Regions from separate parts of the Streptomyces sp. WMMC940 genome, predicted to be linked through region 2. Evidence: predicted binding sites of a transcription regulator. Region 2 holds the regulator's gene; the other holds the start of a gene.
The links. The regulator HspR, encoded in region 2, represses chaperone genes until heat shock. The targets are predictions, from matches to a motif close to TTGAGNNNNNNNNNCTCAA.
Positions count from the first base shown of each region.

Region 1: the regulator HspR is predicted to act here: its motif matches at 7,260-7,278, upstream of lon (endopeptidase La).

Region 1 covers NZ_JAPZBC010000001.1:2,371,208-2,385,527, forward strand. The annotation lists gene O7595_RS10255 (MarR family winged helix-turn-helix transcriptional regulator) at 1-147, opposite strand, end outside; gene O7595_RS10260 (M4 family metallopeptidase) at 493-3,336, opposite strand; gene O7595_RS10265 (helix-turn-helix domain-containing protein) at 3,486-4,517, shown strand; gene lon (endopeptidase La) at 4,835-7,237, opposite strand; gene O7595_RS10275 (GNAT family N-acetyltransferase) at 7,370-8,041, shown strand; gene O7595_RS10280 (spermidine synthase) at 8,633-9,328, shown strand; gene O7595_RS10285 (response regulator transcription factor) at 9,412-10,155, shown strand; gene O7595_RS10290 (HAMP domain-containing sensor histidine kinase) at 10,152-11,243, shown strand; gene O7595_RS10295 (multifunctional oxoglutarate decarboxylase/oxoglutarate dehydrogenase thiamine pyrophosphate-binding subunit/dihydrolipoyllysine-residue succinyltransferase subunit) at 11,536-14,320, shown strand, end outside.
Region 2 covers NZ_JAPZBC010000001.1:3,528,823-3,543,142, forward strand. The annotation lists gene clpB (ATP-dependent chaperone ClpB) at 1-2,466, opposite strand, end outside; gene O7595_RS15425 (pyridoxamine 5'-phosphate oxidase family protein) at 2,613-3,026, shown strand; gene O7595_RS15430 ((2Fe-2S)-binding protein) at 3,173-3,493, opposite strand; gene O7595_RS15435 (helix-turn-helix transcriptional regulator) at 3,913-4,764, shown strand; gene O7595_RS15440 (heat shock protein transcriptional repressor HspR) at 5,305-5,766, opposite strand; gene dnaJ (molecular chaperone DnaJ) at 5,771-6,946, opposite strand; gene grpE (nucleotide exchange factor GrpE) at 6,980-7,645, opposite strand; gene dnaK (molecular chaperone DnaK) at 7,645-9,510, opposite strand; gene O7595_RS15460 (sugar transferase) at 9,858-10,388, shown strand; gene O7595_RS15465 ((Fe-S)-binding protein) at 10,472-12,781, shown strand; gene O7595_RS15470 (Yip1 family protein) at 13,044-13,988, shown strand; gene O7595_RS15475 (phosphoribosyltransferase) at 14,151-14,320, opposite strand, start outside.

The sequences.
Region 1 (14,320 bases), 1.2 Mb from region 2:
CTCGCGGGCCATCTCGCCCGAGCTCGCCCGGGCCCGGCGCAGGAAGACGGCCAACTCCCGCTCCAGGGCGAGGAATTCCGAGACCTCCTGGTCCACTCCGTTCCCTCCCCTCGGCTCGGGTCCGTTCCCCGTACCGCTTCCGTGCACGTCAGCACCCTTCGCGCGCTTTCCCGGCGATGAGAAGTTCCTTCGGCGGCCGCCGTCGCCGCAGCTCGTCCAGTATTTCGCAGGCATGGTCCGACGGCGGGCACCGGCTCCCCATCCGCTCCCGTCCCCACTCCCCGAGACCGAGACCGACACCGACACCGACACCGAGCTTCGTTTCCGGCACACGCCCACATCGTGTCGTGTCCGCCCCTCACCCGGGTTCTCACAGTGCCGGGGCTTCGGGGCGCTCGCCGACGGCCGCCACCCGGGCCGGGAAGCGGCGGTCCGCGCGCGCGGAGCCCCGGTGCGGCACTGCCGCACCGGGGCTCCGGTCAACGGGGTTGATCAGCCGCAGCGGCCCGCGGGGCGGATGCGGGTGACCAGGTCCGTGAAGCCGGTCGTACCGTCCAGCCATACGACCTGCTTGCCGGACACCGCGGCCGGCGAGATCTGCTCACCGCGGTTGCAGGAGACGCGCTCCAGCCGGCTGCCGTCCGTGGTCAGCTGCCAGAGCTTCGACAGCGTCTCGTTGCGCCACTGGGTGTCGGGCGTCTGGCTGCTGACGGTGACGGCGTCCTCGGACGCGGTCAGGTCGACGCCGTGCAGCGCCCGCGGCTTCGCCTCGGGGGCGATGTCGAAGACGTTGCGACCGTCGAGGTCCGCGCGGCGCACACCCGTCTGGCCGGTGTCGTTCAGGTTCTCGTCGGTCAGCCAGAAGACGTGCTTGCCGTTGATTCCGGTCTGGCCGAGGCTCTGCGGCTCGCCGAGCTGCCCCGTCAGCGTCTTGGTGCCGGTCCTGAGGTCCAGGACCTCGACGCCGAGCAGGTAGCCGGTCTCCCCCGGGTAGAGCTTGGCGTAGGCGATCCTGCCCTGCGAGATCGACGGGAGCGCCGTGGCCACGAAGAAGCCGCCGCCGTCGGCGTAGGTGGGCCGGGTGTCGCCGGGCCGGAGGTAGGCGACGTGGCGGTCGCCGAAGATGCCGAAGCTCTCGAAGACCACGACGCCGTTCTCGACCCGCAGCCCCGAGATGTCACTGGTCGAGGTGTACAGCTTCTTGATGGGGCCGCCGGCCAGCGGACGGGAGAGGATGTCCAGGCTCGTGGCGCCGTAGGCCGCCCAGACGACGTTCTTGCCGTCCGTCGCCGGGTACACGTGGAAGCGTCCGTCGTTCGGGCTGATCAGCTTGGGGTGGCCGGAGCCGTCCGCCCTGCCCGCGTAGACCGAGTACGGCTCGGAGCCGTCGTCGTTCGACTGCGACGCCGTCCACCAGCCGCCGCCCGCCTGGACTCCCGTGCCGCTGATGTTCAGCTTGCCGAGGAGCCGGTCGGTGTCGACGCCGAGCGCGTCCTCCCAGCCGGGCACGATGCCATGGGCACTGAAGGACCGTTTCACCACGTTCTGCTGCTTCGCGGTGACGCCGAGGTCCTTCGCCGCGGCCAGCACCGCGTTGCGGCCCTCGGTGAAGCCGTCGAGCGGCGTCATGTACTCGGACAGCGCCTTGTACACGATCCGGTCCGCGACTTCCCCGCCCAGGTCCTGGCGCATGTCCCACAGCGCACCGGAGAAGATGGTGGAGTTGAGGTGGACGCCGCCGTTGTCGGTGCCGAACGTCACCCCGAGGAAGTTCTTCGAGGTGGTGGCACCGTCGTCGAGGTCGCGCAGGGCACAGTCCCGCGGGCCCTTGGTGCGGCACAGGTCCTCGCCGATGAGGCCCGCGTCCGGGTCGTCCATCGACAGGCCGGAGGCGGTGACGTCGATGGCGTTGCCGAAGTAGTCGGCGACGGCCTCGTTCAGCGCGCCGGACTGCCCGGCGTAGACGAGGTTGGCCGTGTTCTCCACGACTCCGTGGGTCATCTCGTGGCCCACGACGTCCAGATCGGCGGAGAGCGGCTTGAACTCCTCGTCGCCCGAGCCGTACACCATCTTCTGGCCGTCCCAGAAGGCGTTGACGTACGAGCCTCCGAAGAGGGTCACGCCGACCAGCGAGTTCACGGTGGAACCCCGGCCGTCGAGTCCGTTCCGGCCGTGCTGCTTCTTGTAGTAGTCGTAGACCTGTCCGGCCGCCCAGTGGGCGTCGACGGCGCCCGCTTCGGTGGCCTCCTTGCCGAACTCGGCGGTCGCGGACTCGAACACCTTGATGCCGCTGGGCCACTGGCCCGAGACGTCACCGACGTCCTGGCTGGAGGCGTCCCAGGTGCTGAGGGTGTTCTTGCTGGTGTCGGCCATGCGGGCGTGGTCGGTCATGCCGTACCGGCCCGTCGCCGCGTCGAAGCTGAGCTCCAGGTCGACCTTGCCGCCGTCCAGGCGCAGGCCGCTGCCCTTGGCGGCGGGGGCGGCGGGCTCGTCGACCGCCGCGCCCACCGGCGCGCCGGCCGCCCGGGCCTGCCGGGCGGACGCGGCCAACGGCCCGGTGACGGACTTGATGCCGCTGTACTGCAGCACCGGGAAGCCGGACCGCGCGTCGACGTACACCTCCTCCAGCACCGGTTCGCCGGTCACCGGGTTCGTGCCGCGTACCGTCACATGGCGGGCCAGGACTCCGTCGCCCCGCGGGATGACGACGAGGCCGCCCGCGGTGCCGGTGAGCGCCTGCGCCTTCCGCGACTTCTCGCCCTCCTTGCGGATGGCGTCGGCCTCGGTGAGCCGGGAGTTGCCGAGCCGGGCCGCGGTGGCGCTCACGGCACGGCGCACCGCCACCTCCTCGGCGACCGTGGCCTCGGTGCCGGTGGTCAGCCCCGTGAAGTACTTGCCGGAGGTGCCGGTGACGACGCGTTTGCCGCCGGAGGTCTCCATCCGCACCACGTACTGGCCGCCGAGGACCGGTATCCCCCGGTGCTTCTGCTGGAGCCGTACGGTCTCGTCCACGCCCCGCTTCAGCGTGCGGACGGGGGCGAGGTCCCGTCGCGGTTCGGCGATGCGGTAGCGGCTCTCCTTGGCCTCGAGGTGCCGGCGGGCCGCGTCCGCCGGAGCGGCCTTGGCGTCCACGGGCTCGTGCAGCCCTTCGACGAGAGCGGGTGTCGCGGTGTCCTCCCCGGGGACGACCTCGACGGGCGGTGCCGGCGGCGGGGTCGCCGCCTGGGCCGGGACCGCGGTGATCAGGAGACCGGCAGCGGCCAGGAGCGCCGCGGCCCCTGTCCCCCTGGTGATGCCGAGTGCCGGTCTTCCCTGGTTGTGCCTGGGCTTGCGCACAGTACGTACCCCTCCCACGTGCTGGTAAGCCGGTTCAGGTGGTCATGGCCATGCAACCCGTGAGGCGTCAACCGATCAATGCGGCGGGTGCGTTGAGAAGTGGACATGCCCACTTGTGTGCTCTGTGAAGGCGGAGTGAGAATCCCCGCATGATCGAGGCGGAGTTGCACTACCTCGGTTTGGGGGCGACCGAGGAGCGCGCGTACGAAGCCCTGCTGGAGGAACGGGCGGAGGGGGCCGAGGAATTGGCCGTGCACCTCCGGCTGCCGAGGGACGAGGTGGACGCGGCGCTCGACCGGCTCGTGGAGCACGGGCTCGCACTGCCGCCGCGCGGGGGCGGGACGCTGCCGCGCCCGGCCGCGCCGGCCGCCGCGATCCGCACCCTCATCCACCGCCGCCAGGCCGAACTGCACATGAAATCGGCCGAACTGGAGCGATTACGGATGACCGCCGATCAGCTGGCGGGACGGCTGACGGCGGGAGCGCCGGCCGTTCCGGGAAGCGGCATCGAAGTGATCACGGGGCAGCGCGCGATCCGGGAGCGCGCCGACGACCTGCTCGCGTCCGCGGAGCGCGAAGTGGTCGTCCTGGACCGCCCGCCGTACGTCAAGGGCCGGCCGGGATTCGGGACCTTCCGCCTGCCGGGACCCGGCATCGAGGGACTGCTGGACCGGGGAGTGAGCGTACGGGCCGTCCTGGACCGGGACGGTCTCGCCGCGCCGGAGCGCATCCGGACGCTCAAAGCGCTGGTGGAGCGGGGGCTTCGGGCCCGGGTCGCCCCGGCCGTACCGACCCGGCTGATCGCCGTCGACCGGCGGACCGCCCTGCTGCCCCCGGGTGACGCGGCGGACCCCCGGGCTTCCGCTCTGGTGGTCGGGGACGCGCTGGTGCGCCACGCGCTCGTGCCGCTCTTCGAGACGGTGTGGGACCGGGCGGCCCCGCCGGGCGGGGCGCTGCCCCCGGAACCTCCACCGCCGGGCGGGGCGCTGCCCGCCGAGCAGAAGGAACTGCTGGCCCTGCTGGCGGCCGGGCTCAAGGACGAGGCGATCGCACGCCGGCTGGGCGTCCATGTGCACACGGCACGGCGGCGGATCAGCAGGCTGCTGGAGTCGCTCGGCGCCGAGACCCGCTTCCAGGCCGGGGCCCGGGCGACCCTGCGGGGCTGGCTCGACGGTTCGTGACGGCATGTCGGAAGCCGCACGGAATCGGTGCCGCAGCTGACCGCCGGGCTGACGGCCCGGAGCGCCGGGCACGAATCACCGTTCGACGCGGCGTTCGTGCCGGACCCCCTCTCCGCGCTCACCCGACGGCCCCCGGCGGCGTGGCCGCCGTCCCCGTGGCGCTGCACGGGCACACCGCCCCGACGCACACGCCCGCCCGCTCGGGGGCTCGGACCGCCCGTCCCCGCACCGAGGACCCGGAAACGGCGGTCGCCGTACCCGGGCCCGCGGGAGCGGGCCGGCGTACGGCGACCTCGTGAGGGGCCGTGCCCCGCGGCTCACGCCGCGGCCGGCACCGGCACCTCGGCCGGGGACAGGGCGATCTCCAGGACCTGGCGGACGTCCGTCACGGGGTGGACCTCCAGTTTCTCCAGGACCTCCGCGGGGACGTCGTCCAGATCGGCCTCGTTGCGCTTGGGGATCACCACCGTGGTGATCCCGGCGCGGTGGGCGGCGAGCAGCTTCTGCTTCACGCCGCCGATGGGCAGCACCCGTCCGGTCAGCGACACCTCACCCGTCATGGCCACGTCCGTGCGGACCAGCCGCCCGGAGAGCAGGGACGCCAGCGCGGTCGTCATCGTGATGCCCGCGCTCGGCCCGTCCTTGGGGACCGCACCCGCCGGGAAGTGGATGTGCACGCCACGGTCCTTCAGATCGCCCACGGGCAGCTCCAGTTCCGCGCCGTGCGAGCGGAGGAAGCTCAGCGCGATCCGTGCGGACTCCTTCATGACGTCGCCGAGCTGACCGGTCAGGGTCAGTCCGGAGGCGCCGGTCTCCGGGTCGGCCAGCGACGCCTCGACGTACAGCACGTCGCCCCCGGCGCCGGTGACCGCGAGTCCCGTGGCCACTCCCGGCACCGCGGTGCGGCGCTCGGCCGGGTCCTGGGCGGACTCGGGCACGTGGTGCGGACGGCCGATCAGCGCGCGCAGGTCGCCGTCGGTGACCGTCAACGGAAGGGCGCGCTCGCCCAGTTCGTGCTGGGCCGCGACCTTCCGCAGCAGCCTGGCCACCGCGCGCTCGAGATTCCGCACGCCCGCCTCGCGGGTGTACTCGCCCGCCAGCCTGCGCAGCGCGGACTCGTCCAGGGTCACCTCGCCCGGCTCCAGGCCGGCCCGCTCCAGCTGGCGCGGGAGCAGGTGGTCGCGGGCGATGACGACCTTCTCGTCCTCGGTGTAGCCGTCGAGCCTGACCAGCTCCATCCGATCGAGCAGCGCCTCCGGGACGGCCTCCAGGACGTTGGCCGTGGCCAGGAACACCACGTCCGACAGATCGAGCTCGACCTCCAGGTAGTGGTCGCGGAACGTGTGGTTCTGCGCCGGGTCCAGGACCTCGAGCAGCGCCGCCGCCGGGTCCCCGCGGAAGTCGGAACCCACCTTGTCGATCTCGTCGAGCAGGACCACCGGGTTCATGGACCCGGCCTCCTTGACTGCACGGACGATCCGGCCGGGCAGCGCGCCGACGTAGGTGCGCCGGTGGCCGCGGATCTCGGCCTCGTCCCGGACGCCGCCGAGGGCGACGCGGACGAACTCGCGTCCCATCGCGTGGGCGACGGACTCGCCGAGCGAGGTCTTGCCGACACCGGGCGGGCCGACGAGCGCGAGGACCGCGCCGCCGCGCCGGCCGCCGACCACGCCGAGCCCGCGGTCGGAGCGCCGCTTGCGGACCGCCAGGTACTCGGTGATCCGTTCCTTCACGTCGTCCAGGCCCGCGTGCTCGGCGTCCAGGACGGCCTTGGCGCCCCGGATGTCGTACGCGTCCTCCGTGCGTTCGTTCCACGGCAGTTCGAGGACGGTGTCGAGCCAGGTGCGGATCCAGGAGCCCTCGGGGCTCTGTTCGCTGGACCGCTCGAGCTTCTCGACCTCCTTGAGGGCGGCCTCGCGGACGTTCTCCGGGAGTTCGGCGGCCTCGACGCGGGCGCGGTAGTCGTCGGACTCGTCGCCCGCGGACTCGCCGCCCAGCTCCCGCAGTTCCTTGCGCACGGCGTCCAGCTGGCGGCGCAGCAGGAACTCGCGCTGCTGCTTGTCCACGCCCTCCTGGACGTCCTTGGCGATGGACTCGGCCACGTCCTGTTCGGCGAGGTGCTCGCGGAGCTGCTCGGTGGCGAGCCTGAGCCGGGCGACCGGGTCGCTGGTCTCCAGCAGTTCGACCTTCTGCGCGATGCTCAGGAAGGGCGAGTAGCCGGCGTTGTCGGCGAGCGCGGGAACGTCGTCGATCTGCTGGACGCGGTCCACGACCTGCCAGGCTCCGCGCTTGCGCAGCCAGCTGGTGGCGAGGGCCTTGTACTCCTTCACGAGCTCCGTGACCGAGCCCGGCAGCGGGTCGGGCAGGGTCTCGTCGACGAGGGTGCCGTGGATCCAGAGGGCGGCACCGGGGCCGGTCGTGCCGGCTCCGACGCGCACCCTGCTGTGGCCCCTGATCAGGGCACCGGGGTCTCCGTCGGAGAGCCGTCCCACCTGCTCGACGGTGCCGAGCACGCCGGTCGCGGCGTAGGTGCCGTCGATCCGGGGGACGAGCAGCACCCTCGGCTTTCCGGGCTCCGCTCGGGCTGCCGCCTGGGCGGCTTCCACCGCGGCCCGTACGTCGTTGTCGGACAGGTCGAGCGGTACCACCATCCCCGGCAGCACGACCTCGTCGTCGAGTGGCAGCACAGGCAGGGTGAGCGGTGCGGGCGTCGAGGCCATGATCTCCCCTTCGGCAGTCAAGTTGAGTTACACGGACTCAATGCGGGGGGAGTCGCCGATGTTCCCCTGGGGGCGTTCGCCGTGAGCGATACCACCTGGCGCATCCGACGACCGACCGGATGTAATGAGCGAATGACGAGTGCATCTCTTACACAGGCCATTCGGGCCTGGGTGGACGGCTGGGTCGTCTCCCGCGGGGCGGCGGAGCCCGTCGCCGAGCCCTGGGGCCTCACGGTGGACGTCGGGCTCCCCCGGCACACCACGCGCCACGTGCTCACCGACAACAGCGAGGCCGCGGTCCGCAAGGTCGCCGCTTCGGCCGGGGTGCCCGGCCGGTGGCTCAAGGTGTTCGAGGAGGAGGAGCGGGTCCTGGAGTGGCTGGGGCCGGACTGGACGCCCGACGAGCCCGGCTTCCTGATGACGGCGCCGCTGGCGCGGCGGACCACGCCACCCCCCGCCCCGCCGGAGGGGCACCGGCTGCGCGCCTGGACGAGGGACGGCGTCACACGTGTCCTGATCACGACCGCGGACGGCGCCTTCGCGGCCCGCGGGCAGATCGCCACGGCCGGCACCACGGCCGTCGTCGACCAGATCGAGACGGCCGCCGAGCACCGGCGCAGGGGACTGGGCTCGCTGGTGATGCGCACGCTGCAGCACGCGGCCGCCGAGCGCGGCGCCACCTCCGGCGTGCTCGGAGGCACACCCGACGGGCGGGCGCTGTACGAGTCACAGGGGTGGCGGGTGATCGCCCCGCTGGTCAGCGTGTACTACGCACCGCCACGGCCGCCCTCGGCGCGGTCCTGACCGGCCGGCGGCACCGGCGGCCCGAGGGCACGGGCAGCCGCGCCGCCGGCCACCAGCAGCGGCACCGTCGCCGGACGGCCGACGTCCGTGCTCGAACCGCGCAGCAGGGCGGAGGCGGTGGCCCGGTCGCCGTACCGGCCGTACAGCGAGTTCCGAGCGGGACGAGCGGCACCAGAAGGTGAACGACGCGCCGCGAGGGCCGGGGGGAGCCTGAGCGCACGGACGAACGCCGGGGCACGCGCTCGCCGGCCGCGGGCGCCCCTCCGGCCCGGCGCGCCCGTCCGCCCCGGTTCCGAGCCGCCCGAGCGGATTCCGGCGCCCGGAGCCGTCGCACGGACGAAACCTCCCCCGTCCCGGCCGCCCTCGTCCTCGGTCCCGCCGGGGCCACCGGCCGGCGCCGGCCGGCCCGGTACCGGTCAACCTCACCGACCCCGCCCGGGCAGCGCGATCATTCCGCACCCGTCCATGACCTGCGCCACTCGGCCGCCCGGTCACAGCACTCGTGCCGCGCCGGCCGAAATCCACCGGACAGACGGGGGCGCCCCCTCGTAACGGCGGACGGCGCCCGAAGCGGCGCTAGCCTGGGGGGCCATGGAGCCCCTCAGCCATGCCGCCGCCCCACGGACCCTCGACCGGCGCTCAGGACCGTACGGCGAGGTCGTCCTGCGCGAACGCGGCGGCCCCGACGGGGATATCCACGAGATCATCGCCAACGGCTGCTTCCTGATGGACACATCGGACGGCCGCTCCGAGCGGCTCCTCATGGACGCCGCGTACGAGGCCCTCGGCGGACGGCCGGACCCGTCCGTACTCATCGGCGGACTGGGGGTCGGCTTCTCCCTGGCCCGCGCGGCCGCCGAGCCCGGCTGGTCCCGGATCGCCGTCGCCGAGCGGGAACAGGCGATCATCGACTGGCACACGTCGGGCCCGCTGGAGCGCATCTCCGCGGCGGCACTGGCCGATCCGCGCACGACCGTCCTGCACACGGACCTCGTGGGCCACCTCCATAACACTTCGGACACGTATGACGCGCTCTGCCTCGACATCGACAACGGCCCGGACTGGACCGTCACCGAGGACAACGGCGGTCTCTACTCGCCGGTCGGACTGGCTGCCTGTGCACGGTGTTTGACGCCCGGAGGAGTCCTCGCCGTCTGGTCGGCGCAGCCTTCCCGGAATTTCGAGGACTCATTGCGGAATGCCGGATTCAGCGGGGTAAGAACCGAAGAGATCCCGGTTGCCCGAGGCGTACCTGACGTGGTCCACCTGGCAGTTCGCCCTGCGTAGCCGGGACCTGGTCGGTGCCTTTACGCTGCCTACCTGACACACCGATCTACACGCAGCTCGCAGTGCGCGACAGGGGCGGGGCGATGGAGCAGACACACACCAGCAGCAACGGCGCGGCGGCACAGCCGACCGGAAGTGCCCAGCGCCGGGTGCTGGTCGTCGAGGACGACACCACCATCGTCGACGCCATCTCGGCCCGTCTGCGCGCCGAGGGCTTCCTCGTCCAGACCGCGACCGACGGCCCCGCGGCCGTCGACGTCGCGGAGGCCTGGCAGCCGGACCTGATGATCCTCGACGTGATGCTGCCCGGCTTCGACGGCCTCGAGGTGTGCCGCCGGGTGCAGGCGCAGCGGCCCGTCCCGGTACTCATGCTCACCGCCCGCGACGACGAGACCGACATGCTGGTCGGGCTCGGCGTGGGCGCCGACGACTACATGACCAAGCCGTTCTCCATGCGCGAGCTGGCCGCCCGGGTGCACGTCCTGCTGCGCCGGGTGGAGCGCGCCGCGCTGGCCGCCGTGACGCCCCGCAGCGGCATTCTGCGCCTCGGTGAGCTGGAGATCGATCACGCCCAGCGCCGCGTCCGCGTCCGGAGCGAGGACGTGCACCTCACGCCGACCGAGTTCGACCTGCTCGTGTGCCTGGCCGGCACCCCGCGTGCGGTCCTCTCCCGCGAGCAGCTGCTCGCCGAGGTCTGGGACTGGGCGGACGCCTCCGGCACCCGCACGGTCGACAGCCACATCAAGGCGCTGCGCCGCAAGATCGGCGCCGAGCGGATCCGTACCGTGCACGGTGTCGGGTACGCCCTGGAGAGCCCGGCGCCATGATCCGGCGGAGCCGGCTCCGGTCCCGGCTGCGGGCGGTGGAGATCTCGATCAAGACCAAGCTCGGCGCCCTGGTCGTCGCGGCCGTGCTGATCACGACCGGGCTGGCGCTGGTCGCCTTCCGCACCGGGGCGGAGCTGCGCTACATCACGGTCTTCGCCATGATCACCACGCTGCTGATCACCCAGTTCGTGGCGCACGGACTGACCGCTCCGCTGGACGAGATGAACACCGTCGCGAAGTCGATCTCCCACGGCGACTTCACCCGCCGGGTGCGGGGCGACGGCCGCCGTGACGAGCTGGGCGACCTCGCCTCCACGATCAACCGCATGGCGGACGACCTGGAGGCCGTGGACCAGCACCGCAAGGAGCTCGTCGCCAATGTCTCGCACGAGCTGCGCACGCCCATCGCGGCGCTGCGCGCGGTGCTGGAGAACGTCGTGGACGGCGTCTCGACGGCCGACCCCGAGACGATGCGCACCGCGCTGCAGCAGACGGAGCGGCTGTCCCGGCTGGTCGAGACTCTGCTCGACCTCTCCCGGCTGGACAACGGCGTCGTGACGCTCAAGGCCCGGCGCTTCGAGGTCTGGCCCTATCTGTCCGGCGTGCTGAAGGAGGCCAACCTGGCCGCCGGGCAGCGCAGGCTGTCCTCCGGATCCGGCAGCCACACCCGCAAGGACGTCCATCTGCACCTGGACGTCTTCCCGCCCGAGCTGACCGCGCACGCGGACGCCGAGCGGCTGCACCAGGTCGTGGCGAATCTCATCGACAACGCGGTCAAGCACTCCCCTCCGCACGGCAGGGTCACGGTCCGTGCCCGCAGGGGTTTCCAGGCCGAGTCCTTGGACCTGGAGGTCCAGGACGAAGGTCCCGGGATCCCCGAGTCCGAATGGCACAAGGTCTTCGAACGCTTCAACCGGGGCATCGCCCCGTCGAAGCAGGGCTCGGGCAGTGACGGGGGCACGGGTCTGGGCCTGGCGATCGCACGCTGGGCGGTGGAGTTGCACGGCGGCCGCATCGGCGTGGCCGAATCGACACGAGGCTGCCGCATCCGGGTCACTCTTCCGGGAAACCCCGTGGCACGCGGTTGACGTAGGGTTCGAAGAGGAGCGAAGCCCGTGGCGAACCGGACAGGCGCGTCCTGCGTCCATGTGTCCGGGGAGCAGGACAAGGGTGCGGCCCGCGGGGCCGCAGCCGCGTTCCGCCGTACCCAGTCCGCAGGGGAACCACGTTTGTTTCCCGCCATTTCCTACGCCGAAACCGGCTGTCAGGTGTGACTTAGGCGACGATGACCACGCCCGGCCTGCACCTCCCCGCCGCGTAGGCGTAGCCTTTATTTCCGCTGTCCATCACCTTGTGAAGCGGAAGAGGGCGGTTGCCGCCGTGTCGTCTCAGTCCCCCAGTAACTCGAGTACTTCGACCGACCCCGACGGGCAGGGGAAGAACCCCGCCGCCGCGTTCGGGGCCAATGAGTGGCTCGTCGACGAGATCTACCAGCAGTACCTCCAGGACCCGAATTCGGTCGACCGCGCCTGGTGGGACTTCTTCGCCGACTACAAGCCGGGCGGCGAGGCCGCCCCCGCGGCGCCGGCCGCGACGGCCACGGAGACGCCGGGCACCGCACAGGCTCCGGCTCCCGCGGCCCCCGCCGCCCAGGCTCCCGCGGCACCGGCCCGGACGCCGGCCGCCCCCGCGAAGCCCGCCGCCGCGGCACCGGCCCCGGCGAAGCCCGCCGCTCCCGCGAAGCCCGCCGCCGCTCCGGCCAAGCCCGCCGCCAAGGCCGCACCGGCCGCCGGCGCTCCCGACGGCCCGGAGATGCTGCCGCTGCGCGGCCCCTCCGCCGCGGTCGCGAAGAACATGAACGCCTCGCTGGAGCTGCCGACGGCCACGTCCGTCCGCGCCGTCCCGGTGAAGCTGCTCTTCGACAACCGGATCGTCATCAACAACCACCTGAAGCGCGCCCGCGGCGGGAAGATCTCCTTCACGCACATCATCGGGTACGCGATGGTGCAGGCGATCAAGGCCATGCCGTCGATGAACTGGTCGTACGGCGAGAAGGACGGCAAGCCCGTCCTGGTCAAGCCCCCGCACGTGAACCTCGGCCTCGCCATCGACCTGGTGAAGCCGAACGGCGACCGGCAGCTCGTCGTCGCGGCCATCAAGAAGGCCGAGACCATGAACTTCTTCGAGTTCTGGCAGGCCTACGAGGACATCGTGCGCCGCGCCCGCAGCAACAAGCTGACGATGGACGACTTCAGCGGCGTCACCGTCTCGCTCACCAACCCCGGTGGCCTCGGCACCGTCCACTCCGTGCCGCGGCTGATGCCCGGACAGTCGGTGATCATGGGTGTCGGCTCGATGGACTACCCGGCCGAGTTCCAGGGCACCTCCCAGGACACCCTGAACAAGCTGGGCGTCTCCAAGGTCATGACCCTGACCTCGACGTACGACCACCGGGTCATCCAGGGCGCCGCTTCCGGCGAGTTCCTGCGGATCGTCGCCAACCTCCTCCTCGGCGAGGAAGGCTTCTACGACGACGTCTTCGAGGCGCTGCGCATCCCCTACGAGCCGGTCCGCTGGCTCAAGGACATCGACGCCTCGCACGACGACGACGTCACCAAGGCCGCCCGGGTCTTCGAGCTGATCCACTCCTACCGGGTCCGCGGCCACGTCATGGCCGACACCGACCCGCTGGAGTACCGCCAGCGCAAGCACCCCGACCTGGACATCACCGAGCACGGGCTCACCCTGTGGGACCTGGAGCGCGAGTTCGCGGTCGGCGGCTTCGGCGGCAAGTCGATGATGAAGCTGCGCGACATCCTCGGCGTCCTGCGCGACTCGTACTGCCGCACCACCGGCATCGAGTTCATGCACATCCAGGACCCGAAGCAGCGCAAGTGGATCCAGGACCGCGTGGAGCGCCCGCACGCCAAGCCGGAGCGTGAGGAGCAGCTGCGCATCCTGCGCCGGCTGAACGCGGCGGAGGCCTTCGAGACCTTCCTGCAGACCAAGTACGTCGGCCAGAAGCGCTTCTCGCTGGAGGGCGGCGAGTCCGTCATCCCGCTGCTCGACGCGGTCATCGACTCGGCGGCCGAGTCCCGCCTCGACGAGGTCGTCATCGGCATGGCCCACCGCGGCCGGCTGAACGTCCTGGCGAACATCGTCGGCAAGTCGTACGCCCAGATTTTCCGCGAGTTCGAGGGCAACCTCGACCCGAAGTCGATGCACGGCTCGGGCGACGTGAAATACCACCTGGGCGCCGAGGGCACCTTCACCGGCCTCGACGGCGAGCAGATCAAGGTGTCGCTGGTCGCCAACCCGTCGCACCTGGAGGCCGTCGACCCGGTCCTCGAGGGCGTCGTGCGCGCCAAGCAGGACATCATCAACAAGGGCGGCACGGACTTCACCGTCCTGCCGGTCGCCCTGCACGGCGACGCGGCCTTCGCCGGCCAGGGCGTCGTCGCCGAGACCCTGAACATGTCGCAGCTGCGCGGCTACCGCACCGGCGGCACGGTCCACATCGTCATCAACAACCAGGTCGGCTTCACCGCCGCCCCGGAGTCGTCGCGTTCGTCGATGTACGCGACCGACGTGGCCCGCATGATCGAGGCTCCGATCTTCCACGTGAACGGCGACGACCCGGAGGCGTGCGTCCGTGTGGCGCGGCTCGCCTTCGAGTTCCGCCAGACGTTCAACAAGGACGTCGTGATCGACCTCATCTGCTACCGCCGCCGCGGTCACAACGAGGGCGACAACCCCCAGTTCACCAACCCGCAGATGGTGAACCTGATCGACAAGAAGCGCTCGGTGCGCAAGCTCTACACCGAGTCGCTCATCGGCCGCGGCGACATCACGCTGGAAGAGGCAGAGCAGGCGCTGCAGGACTTCCAGGGCCAGCTGGAGAAGGTCTTCGCGGAGGTCCGCGAGGCCACCAGCCACCCGGCCCCGGCCCATGTCCCGGACGCCCAGGCCGAGTTCCCGGTGTCCGTCACCACGGGGATCTCCCAGGAGGTCGTCAAGCGGATCGCCGAGTCCCAGGTCAACGTCCCCGACAACATCACCGTCCACCCCCGACTGCTGCCGCAGCTCCAGCGCCGCGCGGCCTCGGTCGAGGACGGCACGATCGACTGGGGCATGGGCGAGACCCTCGCCATCGGCTCGCTGCTGA
Region 2 (14,320 bases):
GCGAAGCGGCCGCGCACCGTAGGCCGGGTCGTTGCCCTCGTCGGCCAGCCACTCCAGGGCCTCCGGGGTGACGTCCAGGGTGAGCCGGCGTTCGGCGAGCCGCTTGGCGAGCCGTGCGATCTGGAGCTCGGCGATGTGCGCCAGCTCCTCCTTGTCCAGGGCCGAGAAGACGACGAGATCGTCCAGCCGGTTCAGGAACTCCGGCTTGAACGAGGCCCGTACGACCTCCAGGACCTGCTGCTTCTTCTCCTCCGCGCCGGTCAGCGGCTCCACCAGGTACTGGCTGCCGAGGTTGGAGGTCAGGATCAGGATGGTGTTGCGGAAGTCCACCGTCCGGCCCTGCCCGTCGGTCAGCCGGCCGTCGTCGAGGACCTGCAGCAGGACGTCGAAGACCTCGGGGTGGGCCTTCTCCACCTCGTCGAGCAGCACCACGCTGTACGGGCGGCGGCGGACCGCCTCGGTGAGCTGGCCGCCCTCCTCGTAGCCCACGTACCCGGGCGGGGCACCGACGAGCCGCGCCACGCTGTGCTTCTCGCCGTACTCCGACATGTCGATGCGGACCATGGCGCGCTCGTCGTCGAAGAGGAAGTCCGCGAGTGCCTTGGCCAGCTCGGTCTTGCCGACGCCGGTCGGGCCGAGGAAGAGGAACGAGCCGGTGGGACGGTCGGGATCGGCGACTCCGGCCCGGGAGCGGCGTACGGCGTCGGACACGGCCTGCACGGCCTCGGTCTGGCCGATCAGCCGCCTGCCCAGTTCCTGCTCCATCCGCAGCAGCTTCTGCGTCTCGCCCTCCAGCAGCCGTCCGGCCGGGATGCCGGTCCAGGAGGCGACGACATCGGCGATGTCGTCCGGGCCGACCTCCTCCTTGACCATGGTGTCCTTGGCGGCCTCCTGTCGGGCCTCGGCCTCGCTGGCGGCCTCCAGCTCCCGCTCCAGCGCGGGGATCTCCCCGTACAGCAGCTTGGACGCGGTGTCGAAGTCGCCGTCGCGCTGGGCCCGCTCGGCCTGGCCGCGGAGATCGTCGAGCTTCTCCTTGAGCTCGCCGACGCGGTTGAGGGACTGCTTCTCCTTCTCCCAGCGCGCCGTCAGCCCGCGCAGCTCCTCCTCCTTGTCGGCGAGGTCGCGGCGGAGCTTCTCCAGCCGCTGGACGCTCGCCTCGTCGGTCTCCTTGGAGAGCGCGAGTTCCTCCATGCGCAGCCGGTCGACGGAGCGCTGCAGCTCGTCGATCTCGACCGGGGACGAGTCGATCTCCATCCGCAGCCGGGAGGCGGACTCGTCGACGAGGTCGATGGCCTTGTCGGGCAGGAAGCGGGAGGTGATGTAGCGGTCGGAGAGCGTCGCGGCGGCCACCAGGGCACTGTCCGCGATCTGCACCTTGTGGTGGGCCTCGTAGCGGCCCTTGAGGCCGCGGAGGATGGCGATGGTGTCCTCGACCGTGGGCTCGGCGACCAGCACCTGCTGGAAGCGGCGCTCCAGCGCCGGGTCCTTCTCGATCCGCTCGCGGTACTCGTCGAGGGTCGTGGCACCGACCATGCGCAGCTCGCCGCGGGCGAGCATCGGCTTCAGCATGTTGCCGGCGTCCATGGCGGAGTCGCCGCCGGCACCCGCGCCCACGACGGTGTGCAGCTCGTCGATGAAGGTGATGATCTGGCCCTCGCTCTCCTTGATCTCGGAGAGGACGGTCTTGAGCCGCTCCTCGAACTCGCCGCGGTACTTGGCGCCGGCGACCATGGCGCCGAGGTCGAGGGCGACCAGCCGCTTGTCGCGGAGGGACTCCGGTACGTCGCCCTTCACGATGCGCTGGGCGAGTCCCTCGACGACGGCGGTCTTGCCGACGCCGGGCTCGCCGATCAGCACGGGGTTGTTCTTGGTGCGGCGGGAGAGCACCTGGACGACCCGGCGGATCTCCTGGTCGCGGCCGATGACGGGGTCGAGCTTGCCCTCCCTGGCCGCGGCCGTGAAGTCGGTGCCGAACTTCTCCAGGGCCTTGTACTGACCCTCGGGGTCGGGCGTGGTCACCCGGCGCCCTCCTCGTGCCTTCTCGAACGCTTCCTGCAGCTTCCTCGCGGTGGCGCCCTCCCCGGAGAGCACCTCGGCGGCCCGTCCGCCCTTGGCCGCGACGCCGATGAGGAGGTGCTCGGTGGAGAGGTACTCGTCCCCGAGCTCCTTGGCCCTCCGGTCGGCGTCGGCGATGACCGCGAGCAGCTCGCGGTTGGGCTGCGGCGGCGCGACGGTCGATCCCGTCACGCTGGGCAGGTCCGCGAGGACCCGCTCCGCTCCCGACCGTACCGCGGCCTGGTCGGCGTCGGCGGCCGCCAGCAGGTCGGTGATGTTCTCGTTGTCCTGGCCCGCGAGCAGCGCCAGCAGCAGATGCGCGGGGGTCAGGTCCGCGTGTCCCTCGGACACGGCCCGGGTGGTCGCGGCACTCAGCGCGTCCCGGCTCCTGTTGGTCAGCTCGGCGTCCACGTGCGGCTTCTCCTCCTCGCCTCGACTGCGTATCGCCCTGACTCATCTACGGTACACAAAGTTGAGTCGGTTCCGCTCAAGTATCTCCAGGTCTCCCCTCCTCCCCCGATTCGTCGACGCGCAGTCCCCCGGGTAGGTTCCGGGGCATGGCCATCGACCCCAGCCACCCCCACGAGTCCTTTCTCGGCTTCTGGCGCGAGTACCACATGTGCACGCTCACCACTCCCCGCCCCGACGGCACTCCGCACGTCGTGGCGGTGGGTGTCACGTACGACCCGGGGGGCGGGGGGAAGGGCGTCGCCCGGGTGATCACCAACAAGAACAGCCGCAAGGTCGCCAATGTGCTGGCCGCCGGACCCGAGGGGGCCGCCGTCGCGGTCTGTCAGGTGGACAAGGGCCGCTGGGCCACGCTCGAGGGCCGCGCCACCGTCCGCACGGACCCGGAGGCCGTCGCCGACGCGGTCGCCCGCTACGCGGAGCGCTACGGCCGCACGCCGTCACCGAACCCGGACCGCGTGGTCATCGAGATCGCCCTGACCCGCGCGATGGGCCGGGCCTAGCGGGCGCGCGTCCGCCGCACGCGCACGGCACGGCGGCGCCGCCGCGTTTCCGCGCACAGCACAGCGGCGCCATCGTGTTTCAGGTCCACGATGGCGCCGCTGTGTGGGGGAAGCGCCTGAGCGATCTTGAACGACGGGGGAATCGCTCAGGCACTGCGGGGGGTGGCGGTGGTGGTCTCGCGCTCGACCAGCTGGTGGTCACGCTGGTCGAGATTGACGAAGATCATGCCGTACCGGATGGCACAGCGGACGGGGCGTGGGGCCCCGCGGGGCCGGCGAAGGCACCGGTAGGCGCGGACGTCCTCGTCGTCCTCGCGGGCGACGACGATCGGTTCCCCGAAGAGGGTGACCATCAGCGAGTCGCCACGGTGGGGGATTGCCGTGACGAGATCGATGAAGTGCCACCCGGATCGGTAAGCGGTCGCCATCTCCCGCCGGAAGACACGATCGTCCGGGGGCATGCTCATGCGTCCGCGTCCGCCGGCGCGCTCTCCCAAGTGGGTTCGCCCGGAGACGCGGTCACCGTCGTCGGCGCCGACTCCCACGTCGGCTCACCGCTCGCCGCGAGACCGCCGAGAGCAGCCGCAACGGCTATAGCGCACAGTGCACGAACCATCCTGGTCATGGCCGATCTCCACCTCTATTAATCACTACCTCCCCCCGCGTCTAGAACGATGGCTCACTCCGAACGCCTTCACCAGCGCGGCCAGGCATCATGTTCCTGTAATTCAGGACCCTGAGGGGGGTGCATATGGAGACAAAACAGGGCGATGGGGGAGATAAGCACAGTCACGACGAGCTGTGCGAGGCCGGGAAAAACCTGTATGCGTCCGCTCTGCGCAGTGGCCGCATAGCCCGGTCGGAGGTGACCGACGCCCCGTGCCTCATGGATCTGGGCATGTTGCGCCCCGACCCCGACGACACCGAGTGGCTTCGTCCGGTTCCGCCGTCCGTCGCCCTGCACCAGCTGATGCACCCCATAGAGCGGGAGATCCAGGAGCGGAGACGACTCACCATCTCACTGGCGGAGACGTTCGAGCCATTCATGACGCTGAACGCACACGATCCGTCCACGACACATGCGATCACCGTCCTCGAGGGACTCCACCTCATCAACGCGACGCTGGACCGGGTCATCGCGGAGTGCCGGGAGGAACTGCTGACGGTGCAGCCGGGCAGCGGCCGCCGGCCGGCCACCCTCCAGGAGGGGCTGCGGCGCGTGGGGATGCTCGTCGACCGGGGCGTCTCGATGCGCACGCTGTACCAGCACACGGCCCGTCACCACCCGGCCACCATGGCCTACGTGGAGCGGGTCGCCCCCTACGGCGCTGAGTTCCGCACCCTCGAGGAGATCATCGACCGGCTCATCATCGTCGACCGCAAGGTGGCCTTCATCCCGGCTCGCAGCGACCGCAGGGTCGCCCTGGAGCTGCGCCACGAGGGTCTCGTGCAGTACCTCGTCGGGGTCTTCGAGCAGTTCTGGCTCCACGGCGTCGCCTGGGACGACCAGGTCGTCGCGTACGCCCCCGAGCCGGACGGCGTCAGCGGCGTCCAGCGCTCCATCGCGAAACTCCTCGTCGAGGGCCACGTGGACGAGGCCATCGCCCGCCGTCTCGGGATGAACGTCCGCACGTGCCGCACCCACATCGCCAAGCTCGCCTCCGCCCTCGGCAGCGGCTCGCGGGCCCAACTCGGCTATCTCATCGCCCAGTCCGGCATCCTGGAGCAGGATCACTGAGCACGGACCGGACCGACTCCGGCCCCGCCGTCCGGCTCGACCGCACCGCGGGCGTCGTCGAAGTGGCCGGATCCGGCCTTCCGTCGGTGCGCATCGTCCGCTCCCTCGGCAAGGAAACCGCGGCCGCACATCACGGTGGGCACCCGTGACCCGGCCCTCCCGACGCTCGCCGTGGAGCTCAGCCTGTTGCCGGTGCACGTTGCATCGCGGTCCGGGAACGCCGGTAAGGCGGGGGAACGACCACGGCGGGCCGGCACGGATCGCGCCCGGCGGGGGCCGCTGCCGCGCGGCCCCTCCCGCGTACACGCCTTCGTCGGGGCCACCGCCTGGCGGCCCGCTCACGGGAGTCCGGCTCGACCCGACGGGCGAGCCGACACCTGGACCGGCCCACAGCGGTCCCGGGATCCGGGAGGGCGTACGAGCCTCCGTGCTCCGCCCCCGCCGGGTCCGCGGCCCGGAGCGGACGTGAGGAGGGACCGGGAGGTCCACACCTCCCGGTCCCTCCGCCGACTCCCGTGCGCCACGGCCCGGCGGGAACGCTCAGCCGTCCCGCTTCGGCCGCCACACCACCAACGCGCTCGTGTGCTGCACGTCCTGGTAGGGCACCAGATCGCGCCGGTACGACGCGTGCACCTGGGCCTCCCGCTGCTGCATGGCCAGCGCGGCGCCCTCGACCGCCGCGGACAGCTCCGCGACCTTGGCCTGCAGCGCCGCCACCTGGTTCTCCAGCTCGATGATGCGTTTGATTCCGGCCAGGTTGATGCCCTCGTCCTGGGACAGGGACTGGACCTGGCGGAGCAGTTCGATGTCCCGCGCCGAATAGCGCCTGCCGCGCCCCGCCGTGCGGTCCGGGGAGACCAGACCGAGGCGGTCGTACTGTCGAAGGGTCTGCGGGTGCAGCCCGGACAGCTGAGCCGCCACCGAGATGACGTACACCGGCGTCTCTTCGGTCAGTTCATAGGCCCTGCCACCGAATCCGGGCTGTCGACGTCGGCCGTCCATCGCGTCATGCTCCCTTCGCAGCCTGGAACAGTTCTGCCCGCGGGTCGTGACCCTCAGTCGCCTTGCGGTACGCCTCCAGTGCCTCACGCGCCTCGTCGCCGAGTTCCGTGGGCACCGAGACCTCAACCGTGACCAGCAGATCGCCCCGGGTGCCGTCCTTGCGGACGGCGCCCTTGCCGCGGGCCCGCATCGTACGGCCGTTCGGCGTACCCGCGGGCAGTTTCAGGGTGACCGGAGGCCCGCCGAGGGTCGGGACCTTCACCTCGCCGCCGAGCGCGGCCTCCGTGAAGGAGACCGGCACCGTGACGGTGAGGTTGTCGCCCCTGCGCCCGAAGACCGGGTGCTCCCCGACGTGGACCACCACGTACAGATCGCCGGCCGGTCCGCCGCGCTCGCCCGGTGCGCCCTTGCCTCGCAGCCGGATCCGCTGGCCGTCGCTCACCCCGGCGGGGATGCGGACCTGCATGGTCCGGGACGACTTGGCGCGACCGCTGCCGTGGCAGACCTCGCAGGGGTTCTCGGCGATCAGCCCGCGGCCCTTGCAGTCCACGCACGGGTCGGTCAGCGAGAAGGACCCGCTGCCGCCGCGCGAGACCTGGCCGGTGCCGACGCAGGTCGGGCACACCCGGGGCGTGCCGTTCTTGTCGCCGGTGCCCGAACAGGCCTTGCAGGGCTGCTGGCTGGACATCCGCAACGGGACCGTGGCCCCGTCCACCGCCTCGGTGAAGCTGAGCGTCACCTCGGACTCGATGTCCTGGCCGCGGCGCGGCTGGGTACGGGGCCCCGTACCGGCCCCGCGGTTGAACAGGCCGCCGAAGACGTCCCCGAGTCCACCGCCGAAGCCGCCGGCGCCGGCGCCCCCGGCCTGGGCGCCCCCGAAGAGGTCGCCCAGGTCGAAGTTGAACGTTCCTCCGGCTCCGGGACCGGCCCGGAAACCACCGTTGCCGAAGAGCGCCCGCGCCTCGTCGTACTCCTTGCGCCGCTTGGGGTCGCCGAGCACGTCGTTGGCCTCGGAGATCTCCTTGAAGCGCTCCTCGGCCTTCGCGTCGCCCTTGTTGGCGTCCGGGTGGTTCTCGCGCGCGAGCTTCCGGTACGCCTTCTTGATCTCCGCGTCGGTGGCGTCCTTGGGGACGCCGAGGACCTTGTAGTAGTCCTTCTCGACGAAGTCCTTCGTGCTCATCGACGTCCCTCCTTCCGGTGCCTGCCGTCTGCGTCAGCCCTCGTCCGGGCCACCGCTCTCCTCGTCCGTCGCCTGCTCGGCCGCCTGCTCCTTGGGCTGGGCCCCCGGCTGCGGCTCGGCCACCGCGACCCGCGCCGGCCGGATGGTCCGCTCGCCGATCCGGTAGCCCGGCTGCAGGATCGCCACGCAGGTCGTCTCGGTGACGTCCGGCGCGTAGCTGTGCATCAGGGCCTCGTGGACCGTCGGGTCGAAGGGCTCGCCCTCCTTGCCGAACTGCTGCAGCCCCATCTTGGCGGCGACGGTCTCCAGCGATTCCGCCACCGACTTGAAGCCGCCGACCAGTTCGCCGTGCTCACGGGCCCGGCCGATGTCGTCGAGCACCGGCAGGAGCTCGGTCAGGAGCTGCGCGACCGCGATCTCCTTGACCGTGATCCGGTCCCGCTCCACCCGACGGCGGTAGTTCTGGTACTCGGCCTGCAGCCGCTGCAGGTCCAGCGTGCGCTCGTTGAGCGCGGTCCGGACCTGGTCCAGTTGGGCCGTCAGGCCCGCGTCGGCGGCCGTGCGGGCCGTCTGTGCTGCGTCCCCGGCCTGGGCCGCCCCCTCGTCCGCGGAGGGGGCGGCGGCCTGCGCCGCGTCATCGGGAGTGGCGCCGGAGGGGACGTCGGGCTTCTCCTCGAAACCCGGGGTCTCCTCCGTCATCAGGCAGCGCCACCCTTCTGGTCCTTCTCGTCGTCCACGATCTCGGCGTCGACGACGTCGTCGTCGGCCTTCGCCTGGGAGGCACCGGCATCCGCGCCGCCCGCGGCCTGCTGGCCCTGGGCGTCGGCGTACATGGCCTGGCCGAGCTTCTGGGAGACCGCCGCGACCTTCTCGGTGGCGGTGCGGATCTCCGCCGTGTTGTCGCCCTCGGCGGACTCGCCCTTCAGCTTCTCCTTGAGCTCGTTCACCGCCGTCTCGACCTCGGTCTTGATCTCACCGGGGACCTTGTCCTCGTTGTCCTTGAGGAACTTCTCGGTCTGGTAGACGAGCTGCTCGGCCTGGTTCCGGGTCTCGGCGGCCTCGCGGCGGCGGTGGTCCTCCTCCGCGTACTGCTCGGCCTCCTGGCGCATCCGGTCGACCTCGTCCTTCGGCAGCGAGGAACCGCCGGTGACGGTCATCTTCTGCTCCTTGCCCGTGCCCAGGTCCTTGGCGGTCACGTGCATGATGCCGTTGGCGTCGATGTCGAAGGAGACCTCGATCTGCGGGACGCCGCGCGGGGCCGGCGGGAGGCCGGTCAGCTCGAACATGCCGAGCTTCTTGTTGTACGCCGCGATCTCGCGCTCGCCCTGGTAGACCTGGATCTGCACGGACGGCTGGTTGTCCTCGGCCGTCGTGAAGATCTCCGAGCGCTTCGTCGGAATCGTCGTGTTGCGCTCGATGAGCTTGGTCATGATGCCGCCCTTGGTCTCGATGCCGAGGGACAGCGGGGTCACGTCGAGGAGCAGGACGTCCTTGACCTCACCCTTGAGGACACCGGCCTGGAGGGTGGCGCCGATGGCCACGACCTCGTCCGGGTTCACGCCCTTGTTGGCCTCCTTGCCGCCGGTCAGCTCCTTGACGAGCTCGGCGACGGCCGGCATGCGGGTGGAGCCGCCGACGAGGACCACGTGGTCGATCTCGGACAGCTGGATGCCCGCGTCCTTGATCACGTTGTGGAACGGTGTCTTGCAGCGCTCCAGCAGGTCCGAGGTCAGCTGCTGGAACTGGGCGCGCGTGAGCTTCTCGTCCAGGTGCAGCGGGCCCTCGGCGGACGCCGTGATGTAGGGCAGGTTGATCGTCGTCTCGGTGGAGGACGACAGCTCGATCTTCGCCTTCTCCGCGGCCTCGCGGAGACGCTGGAGAGCCATCTTGTCCTTGGACAGGTCGACGCCGTGACCGCCCGCGAACTGCTTCACCAGGTAGTCGACGACGCGCTGGTCCCAGTCGTCGCCACCGAGGTGGTTGTCGCCGTTGGTGGCCTTCACCTCGACGACGCCGTCGCCGATCTCCAGCAGCGAGACGTCGAAGGTACCGCCACCGAGGTCGAAGACGAGGATCGTCTGGTCGTCCTTGTCGAGGCCGTACGCCAGCGCGGCGGCGGTCGGCTCGTTGACGATGCGCAGGACGTTCAGACCCGCGATCTCACCGGCCTCCTTGGTGGCCTGGCGCTCGGAGTCGTTGAAGTACGCCGGGACGGTGATGACGGCGTCCGTGACCTTCTCGCCCAGGTACGACTCGGCGTCCCGCTTCAGCTTCTGCAGGATGAACGCGGAGATCTGCTGCGGGTTGAAGTTCTTCCCGTCCAGCTCGATCGCCCAGTCGGTGCCCATGTGGCGCTTCACCGAGCGGATCGTCCGGTCCACGTTGGTCACTGCCTGACGCTTCGCGACCTCGCCGACGAGCACCTCACCGTTCTTGGCGAAGGCGACGACGGACGGCGTGGTCCTGGCGCCCTCGGCGTTGGTGATGACGGTGGGCTCACCGCCCTCCAGAACGCTGACGACGGAGTTAGTCGTGCCCAGGTCGATGCCGACCGCACGTGCCATTTCGATTCCTCCAGTGGACTTGAGTGGAACTGGCTCAAGGATGCATCACCCACCCCACGACGTCAACAGACCTGAGTCGAGTCGACTCAACTATGATGCCACCCCCCTTCCCCTGCCCGCCCGGCGCGGCCTGCACACCCCGTCACACCCACCGTGCCATCGTTCTGCAAAGCACGCGAAAGGTTCATAGACGCGTCTGACTGGACAGAAACCACCAGGTATCGACCGAGAAAAGACAGAACGGTCAGGTGAGTGCCTTGCGCCCCGTGCAGTCGGTGCGATCGGCGGGACCGGCGGAACCGGCCGGAGCAACAGGCCCCACGCGTCCGGCCCCATGGGCGCCGACCGTGCGCCCCCCCGACCCCAAACGCCTTCTCGATCTGGCCCTCGGCACACTGCTGCTCGTCCTCGCCGCACCACTGCTGGCCGCCGCGGCCTGCTCCCTCGCCCTGCGCCGCCGGCCCGGCGGCATCGTCGCGCGGGAGCTCAGGACGGGGCTCCACGGGTACCCCTTCACCGTCCGCTCGCTGCGCACCCGCCGCTGGCGGCTGGATCTGCTCTCCCGGCTGCCCCATGTCGTCACCGGCGAGATGTCCCTGGTCGGCCCGGCGGCCCTGGCTCCCGAGGATCCCCGCGCCGCCGCCCCCTGGAGGCAGACCGTCCGCCCCGGCCTCACCGGCCCCGCCCAGTTGCACAGGCGCTCGACGCTACCCTGGGACGAACCGGAGCTGCTCGACCAGCACTACGTGGAGCACCATTGGATCGGGCTGGATCTGGCCGTCCTGGCGCGCACGCCGCGGGCCCTGCTCCCGCCTCGCACTCAGGGTGCCCTGAGCGACGCAGATCACCGCCCACCTGGCTACAGTGCGACGGAATAAGTGGGTACGCTCGGCACGGACTGAATAAGTTACCGCTTAGTAAGTGCCGATCCCCCACCCTCGCAGGCCCGAGGAGCCCCGAAATGCAACTCGCCGCGATCATCGTGTCGCTGGTCCTGACCGTGGTCGGCGTTGCGCTCATCGCCCGAGCCGTCGCGCAGATCTACCGGTTCGTGAGACTCGGTCAGCCCGTGCCTGCGGGCAGCCGCACCGACGATCCCAAGGCCCGCACGGTCACCCTGGTCAAGGAGTTCCTCGGCCATACCCGGATGAACCGCTGGGGGATCGTGGGCTTCGCCCACTGGTTCGTCGCGATCGGCTTCCTGACGCTGCCGCCGACGCTCGCACAGGCGTACGGCCAGCTGTTCGAGGCCGACTGGACCCTGCCGGTCCTGGGCGGATTCCTGCCCTTCGAGATGTACATCGAGTTCATCGGCCTGATGACCGTCGTCGGCATCCTCGTGCTCATCGTGATCCGGCTGCTGAACCTGCCGTCCCGCGCGGGCCGCAAGTCGCGCTTCGCCGGTTCCAAGGCCTGGCAGGCGTACTTCGTCGAGTACGTCATCCTGACCATCGGCCTCGCGATCCTCGCCCTCCGCGGACTGGAGGGCGCGATCCACCACGTGGACCACTACGAGGCCGCGTACTTCGTCTCGTACCCGCTGGTCCTGGCCTTCGACGGGCTGAGCGTCCCCACCCTGCAGGCGCTGATCTACTTCACCGCCATGATCAAGATCGGCACGTCGCTGATCTGGATGATCACGGTGTCGCTGAACACCAACATGGGTGTGGCCTGGCACCGCTTCCTGGGCTTCCCGAACATCTGGTTCAAGCGCAACGCCACCGGCGAGAGCGCGCTGGGCGCCCTGCAGCCGATGGCCTCGGGCGGCAAGCCGATCGACTTCGAGGACCCGGGCGAGGACGACGTCTTCGGCGTCTCCCAGGTCGAGCAGTTCTCCTGGAAGGGCATCCTCGACTTCTCCACCTGCACCGAGTGCGGCCGCTGCCAGTCGCAGTGCCCCGCCTGGAACACGGGCAAGCCGCTCTCCCCGAAGCTGCTGATCATGTCGCTGCGCGACCACGCGCACGCCAAGGCCCCGTACCTGCTGGCCGGCGGCGGCAAGACCATGGAGGGCGAGGAGAAGGCCTCCGAGGAGCAGCTGAAGGACGTCCCGGCCGCCGCGCTGGCCGAGGCCGAGCGTCCCCTGGTCGGCACGCTGGAGGACAACGGCGTCATCGACCCGGACGTGCTGTGGTCCTGCACCACCTGCGGCGCCTGCGTCGAGCAGTGCCCGGTCGACATCGAGCACATCGACCACATCGTCGACATGCGCCGCTACCAGGTGATGATCGAGTCCTCGTTCCCGTCCGAGGCGGGCACGATGCTCAAGAACCTGGAGAAGAAGGGCAACCCCTGGGGCCTGGCCAAGAAGCAGCGCGTCGAGTGGACCAAGGAGGTCGACTTCGAGATCCCGATCGTCGGCAAGGACATCGAGGACCTCACCGAGGTCGACTACCTGTACTGGGTCGGCTGCGCCGGCGCCCTGGAGGACCGCGCCAAGAAGACCACCAAGGCCTTCGCCGAGCTGCTCCACATCGCGGGCGTCAAGTTCGCGATCATGGGCGGGGACGAGAAGTGCACCGGTGACTCCGCCCGGCGCCTGGGCAACGAGCCCCTGTTCCAGCAGCTCGGCCAGGAGAACGTGGCCATGCTGAACATGGCCTTCGGGGAGTCCCTCGACGACGACGGGGAGGTGGACGAGTCCACCAAGAAGCCGAAGGCCGCCAAGAAGATCGTCGCCACCTGCCCGCACTGCTTCAACACCATCGCGAACGAGTACCCGCAGCTCGGCGGCGAGTTCGAGGTCATCCACCACACCCAGCTGCTCCAGCACCTGGTGGACGAGGGCAAGCTGATCCCGGTGACCCCGGTCGAGGGCCTGATCACGTACCACGACCCCTGCTACCTGGGCCGCCACAACAAGGTCTACACGCCCCCGCGCGAGATCATGGACAAGGTGCCCGGCCTGCGCCAGCAGGAGATGCACCGCCACAAGGAGCGCGGCTTCTGCTGCGGCGCCGGCGGCGCCCGCATGTGGATGGAGGAGCGGATCGGCAAGCGCATCAACACCGAGCGCGTCGACGAGGCCCTGTCCCTCAACCCGGACATCGTCTCCACCGCCTGCCCGTTCTGCCTGGTCATGCTCTCCGACTCGGTCAACGGCAAGAAGGGCGAGGGCAAGGCCAAGGAGTCCCTCCAGGTCGTCGACGTGGCCCAGCTGCTGCTCGACTCGGTGAAGACCCCGGCCGACCCGGGCGACGACGGCGACGGCGACGCGGACGACACCGCACCGGCGGACTCGCCGGACCCGGAACCGGAACCCGTGAAGTAGTCGTCTGCAAGGACGAGCGGCAAGCGGCCGGATCTGCCTCGGGGGCAGGACCGGCCGCTTCTGCCTTTTCCGGCACCGCGGCACCGCGCCGCTCCCGGGCCCCGGACAACCGGGCCACCCGACGCCGAGTCCGTGACCTCCCTTGTGCGGACCGCCGTCGGCCCTCGCGGTCCCCTAGGGGATGTCACAGCTCGGCCGCAAAGGTCCCCCGGATACCCGGCCCCGGACACCGGACGCAGCGGGACCGGGTACGTTCGAATGCGTGGCTGGATTCAGGATCGGACGCGGCCGGGACAACAACCGCACCCCGCAACAACAACCGCAGCAGGCGCCCCCGTCGCCGTACGGACAGCAGTACGGCCCCGGAGGAGGCCAGGCGGCGCCCTCGTACCCCCCGCAGCAGCAGTGGCCCCGCAGAGGCGGCGGACACGGCGGACAGGGCTACGCACACGGGCACGGGAACGGGAACGGGCAGCCGTACGGCGAGCCCGAGTACTTCGGCGACCCCTACCAGCAGCACCGGCAGCAGGGCGGTCACCAGGGCGGCGGCCACGGCGCCGACCCGTACGCCGACAACCCCGGCCACACCCGGGCCTTCAGCGTCGGCGAGGACCCGTACGGCGACGGCTCGACGTACCACGCCGGCGCCGCACCCGTCCCGTCCGGCCCGCGCCTGCACTGGAAGGAACTGCTGAGCGGGATCGTGCTGCGCCCCGGCCCGACCTTCCTGCAGATGCGGGACTACCCGGTCTGGGGCCCGGCGCTGAGCGTCACGTTCCTCTACGGCCTGCTCGCGATCTTCGGATTCGACCAGACGCGCGACGAGGCGATCAACGCACCGTTCGCGAGTGCGCTGACCTCCGTGATCATCACGGGTGTGGGCTTCGTGCTCGGCGGTCTGATCCTCGGCGCGGTCACCCACACCCTGGCCCGCCAGCTCGGCGGCGACGGGGCATGGCAGCCGACGGTCGGCCTCTCGATGCTGATCATGTCCCTCACGGACGCCCCGAGGCTTCTCGTCGCCCTCTTCCTCGGCGGTGAGAACTCGCTGGTGCAGGTGGTGGGCTGGGCGACCTGGCTGGCGGCGGCCGCGCTGTTCACCTCCATGGTCAGCAAGTCGCACGACCTGCCGTGGCCGAAGGCGCTCGGCGCCTCGGCACTCCAGCTGATCGCGCTGCTCGCGATCATCAAGCTCGGCACGATCTGACCGGCGTCCCGGTCACGGGACGGACCACGACCGTGGCCCCTGCCTTACGAGGTCGCTGTTGCACCAACAGCGACCTCGTAAGGCAGGGGCCACGTGCGCGACAGGGGCCACGTCGGCGCGCTCGGGGCGCGCTCGGCGGCGGGTGCGCGGCCGCGAGGGCGGTCAGGCGTCCAGGACCTGGCCGCCACGCCGCACGAGGGGCCTCTCGACACTCCACGGGAAGTTGATCCAGTCGTCCGTGCGCTTCCAGACGTACTCGCACTTCACCAGCGACTGCGGCTTCTCGTAGATGACCGCCGACCGCACCTCGGCCACATGGTCGACGCAGAAGT